Regions from separate parts of the Phytobacter palmae genome, predicted to be linked through region 2. Evidence: predicted binding sites of a transcription regulator. Region 2 holds the regulator's gene; the other holds the start of a gene.

Region 1 (2,204 bases), on a different contig from region 2:
CATTTTTCTTTTTCACCGGCAGGTTGAGCTGTTTCATCAACTCATCCACTACGCAGCCGCCACCGTGGACAATGACCAGCGGGCGCTGGTGCGATTCACGATAATTCACCAGCGCGGTAAACAGACGCTCCAGCGCTTCTTCACTATCCAGCAGTACGCCGCCGAGTTTAATAATTAATGGATTCATCATCAGGCCTGCACTCAATTAGATAAGAGACTGGGTTTCAGCGTAGCCGAAACGAATATTGGCACACTGCACTGCCTGTGCAGCCGCGCCTTTTAATAAGTTATCTTCGGTGGCCACAACAATCAGGTGCTCGTCCTTCACGGCGAAACCAATATCGCAGAACGGCAGGCCAACCACATTTTTCAGAGCCGGAACGCCTTTATCGTACAGGCGTACCAGCGGTTTATTGCCATAAGCCTGTTGGAAAATCCCGGCGATCTGAACCTGTGTTACCCCTGGTTTCAGACGGCAGGTAATGGTTTCCAGAATGCCACGCGGGAAATTACCCAGATGCGGGGTAAAAATAACGTCAGCGCCCAGGTGGGTGGTGATTTCCGGATGATGACGATGATTGAACACGCCATACGGCTGCAGGCTGACTTCACAGAAACTATTCGAGATAGCGGCTTTACGCCCTGCGCCACTCACACCACTGGTGGCGTTAATTACTGGCCACTGATTCAGTTCCAGCACACCCGCATCGATCAGTGGTTTAAGGGAGAGCTGAGCCGCCGTTGGGTAGCAACCCGGTACGGCTATCAGCTTCGCCTCTTTCAGTGCATCCGTGTTCCACTCCGCCAGACCATACACTGCCTGCGCGAGGAGGTCCGGATGTTGATGAGTAAAGCCATAGAATTTTTCATAGAACGCAGGATCGTTAACACGAAACGCACCAGACAGGTCAAAAACCACGCAACCTGCAGCGAGGAATTGTGGCGCCAAATCGTGGCTAACTTCATGCGCCGTTGCCAGAAATACAACATCCACACCTTGTGCGAACTCACTGATATCCGACATCGGCTGCAATGGCAGGTCGACAATGCCTTTCAACTGCGGATGTAAATCAGAGACCAATTTTCCTGCATCATTGCTTTGCGCTGAAACCGTCAAAGCGGTTATGTTCATATGAGGATGGCGATTTACATAGGTCACTAGCTCTGCGCCGGCGTAACCGCTGGCACCCACAATTAATGTGTTCAACATCGGGGCAGTCTACCTTCTTAGTACGTCATGTTTGCCAGGGAGTGATTTGGCATCAATCCCACGTCGCGCTGTAAAGGCGCCGGATGGGTTCCTTTACGCTCAGCATTAATGTATTTTTATTCACTATTAATGCATGAATATTGATACTATCACGAACTCAGGTATGTCAACAATGAAAATGAATTTGCCACCATTTATCGAGATTTACCGCGCCCTGATTGGCACTCCGTCTATCAGCGCAACGGAAGAAGCCCTTGATCAAAGCAATGCTTCTTTAATCAATCTGCTGGCTGGATGGTTTGGCGACCTCGGGTTCAAGGTTGAAGTACAACCCGTCCCCGGCACACGCAACAAGTTTAATCTATTAGCCAGCATCGGTGAGGGCGCTGGCGGTCTTCTGTTGACCGGCCATACCGATACCGTTCCCTTTGATGACGGGCGCTGGACGCGCGATCCCTTCACGCTGACGGAACATGATAACAAGCTCTACGGCCTGGGCACCGCCGATATGAAAGGCTTCTTCGCCTTCATTCTTGACGCGTTGCGTGATGTTGATGTGACGAAACTGAAAAAGCCGCTCTACATTCTGGCGACGGCCGATGAAGAGACCAGCATGGCAGGTGCGCGTTATTTTGCTGAAAATACGCAACTGCGGCCGGATTGCGCCATCATCGGCGAGCCCACCTCACTGCAACCGGTCCGCGCGCACAAAGGCCATATCTCCAGTGCAATTCGCATACTGGGGCAATCGGGTCATTCAAGCGATCCCGCCAGAGGGGTAAATGCTATTGAACTGATGCATGATGCCATTGGTCATATTCTGCAGCTACGCGACAATCTGAAAGAGCGTTTTCACTACGATGCGTTCACCGTACCCTATCCGACATTGAACCTCGGCAGCATCCACGGTGGTGACGCGTCTAACCGAATTTGCGCCTGTTGTGAACTGCATATGGACATTCGCCCGCTTCCGGGGATGACGCTTGAAGATCTG
Region 2 (2,204 bases):
TTAAAGAGATCGGAGCGGTCCATACCCGGTTTACGCGCGACGCCAGCGGAAATCAGAACCACATCCGCACCGTGCAGAGCGGGCGTTGCGTCTTCTCCAGAAAAGCCTTTAATTTTTACATCTGTAGGAATATGGCTGAGGTCAACAGCAACCCCAGGGGTTACAGGAGCGATGTCATAGAGAGAGAGTTCTGAACCTGAAGGCAGTTGTGTTTTAAGTAGTAGAGCTAACGCCTGGCCGATGCCGCCAGCTGCGCCGAGGACTGCAACTTTCATCATAAACTCCTTATTATGGTTAGCTAAATATTTTGTTACTCCATTGCGGCGACCTTAATTCACCCTGATAATTATGGCAACGAACCAGCCAAAATTCTGCGGCATGGCACGCTTTTAAAATATTATAATGGGCATTTGTGACCGTCAGACCGGCAAACCAAGCAACTAACATTGAGAGTTTACAATATAGCGCTGATATCCATCTAAACAATATCATTTCAGTAACATTTATTTTACTTTTGCTTGAATTTGCGACACATGACACAGTGGGTTCCCATAACGTAATTTGATAAAATTCTCGCAAACAATAAGAAAATTTGAGTTATTTCCATAGCAGATTATTTGCATAAAAATTCATCCATGTGCATAATAATGTAGTTTTCACGGCCTTAATACGGGTGACTTATGCGAAGCTCGGCAAAACAAGAAGAATTAGTTAAAGCGTTTAAAGCGCTGCTTAAAGAAGAGAAATTTAGTTCTCAGGGAGAGATTGTTCTGGCCTTACAAGAACAGGGCTTTGACAATATCAATCAGTCTAAAGTGTCCCGTATGCTGACTAAATTCGGTGCTGTGCGTACGCGCAACGCCAAAATGGAGATGGTTTACTGTTTGCCTGTCGAAATGGGCGTCCCAACCACCTCCAGCCCGCTCAAAAATCTGGTTCTTGATATCGATTACAACGATGCCGTCGTTGTGATTCATACAAGCCCAGGCGCTGCGCAGTTGATTGCACGCTTACTGGACTCGCTGGGCAAAGCAGAAGGTATTCTGGGCACCATTGCCGGTGACGATACCATTTTCACTACCCCGGCAAGCGGCTTCACGGTCAAAGAGCTTTACGAAGCTATTCTTGTACTTTTCGAACAAGAGCTTTAATTCATTCCCCCCGGTTTCGTGCCGGGGAAGAACGTCTCTGTCGGGCTCCTCTCTCTTCCTCCCTTGTTTTTAACACAATGTGCGAATTTCCTTCGCATTCCATTCACGCAATGAATGTTTTCGCACAAAAAATCAAAATCACGCATTTCATTGATTTTCATAGATAAAAAAATCAAAGAAGATTATGAACCCCCGTTTTTTATGCCTTTTTGACTATAAAAAAAGGTTTCTTTACCACTTACTTACAATGGCAATAATTAGCTCAGTATTAATTTTACACGTTATTAGTGTATACTTGATTTTGTGATGAGGGTCACGAAACAAAGCCCTCAGGAATTACGATTCGACGAGGTAAACATTATGAAAATCAAATCAACTGTAGCAACTCTCAGCATCCTTTCTGTTCTGTCATTTGGCGCATTTGCGGCGAGCTCTATTGATGCTGACCAGGCGCAAAACCGCCAGTCATTAGGCACCGTCTCAGTCGGCGGCGTTGCATCATCCCCCATGGATATGCGTGCAGAACTGAACAAAAAAGCGGATGAGCAGGGTGCGTCTTCTTATCGCATCATCGAAGCACGTACAGGCGATAGCTGGCACGCCACTGCTGAGCTGTATAAATAATTAACCGACTACCCTATGTCATCATCGCTCAACGGCACCAGGAATAAAAATAGCGGTATAAACCTTCTCGCCGTTGAGTATTGAGGAGAAAGACAATGAAACGTAACGTAATCATCGCAGCCCTTGGTTTAGCTTCACTGATCTCATTTGGCGCCAGCGCAGCTACCCAACTGTCCGATAATCAAACGCAAAATATGCAGGCCATGGGCTCCATTTCGGTTTCCCAGACCGCAAGCTCTCCAATGAGCATCCGTGATGAACTGTCTGCGAAGGCGGATGCGGCTGGTGCGAAAGCCTATCGCGTGACCGAGCTCCAGGAAGGTGATACCTGGCACGCAACGGCGGAACTCTACAAATAAACCCTCGTCGTCTACTCCGACGACTTGCCCCCGCCTGTCGGGGGCTTTTTTATGGGCTGCATTAACGCAC

Evidence for each region. The regulator ArgR, encoded in region 2, controls arginine synthesis, uptake and breakdown. The targets are predictions, from matches to a motif close to ANTGAATAAAAATACANT.
Region 1: argC (N-acetyl-gamma-glutamyl-phosphate reductase) is a predicted target of ArgR. The motif match lies at 1,318-1,335, and genes of this name have one in related genera.

What each region holds. Positions count from the first base shown of each region.
Region 1 is NZ_JBCIVJ010000016.1:116,787-118,990, reverse strand. Features, by position in the region: gene argB (acetylglutamate kinase) at 1-190, opposite strand, end outside; gene argC (N-acetyl-gamma-glutamyl-phosphate reductase) at 206-1,210, opposite strand; gene argE (acetylornithine deacetylase) at 1,383-2,204, shown strand, end outside.
Region 2 is NZ_JBCIVJ010000011.1:36,264-38,467, reverse strand. Features, by position in the region: gene mdh (malate dehydrogenase) at 1-275, opposite strand, end outside; gene argR (transcriptional regulator ArgR) at 681-1,151, shown strand; gene yhcN (peroxide/acid stress response protein YhcN) at 1,512-1,775, shown strand; gene yhcN (peroxide/acid stress response protein YhcN) at 1,871-2,134, shown strand; gene AAIG39_RS14405 (barstar family protein) at 2,196-2,204, opposite strand, start outside.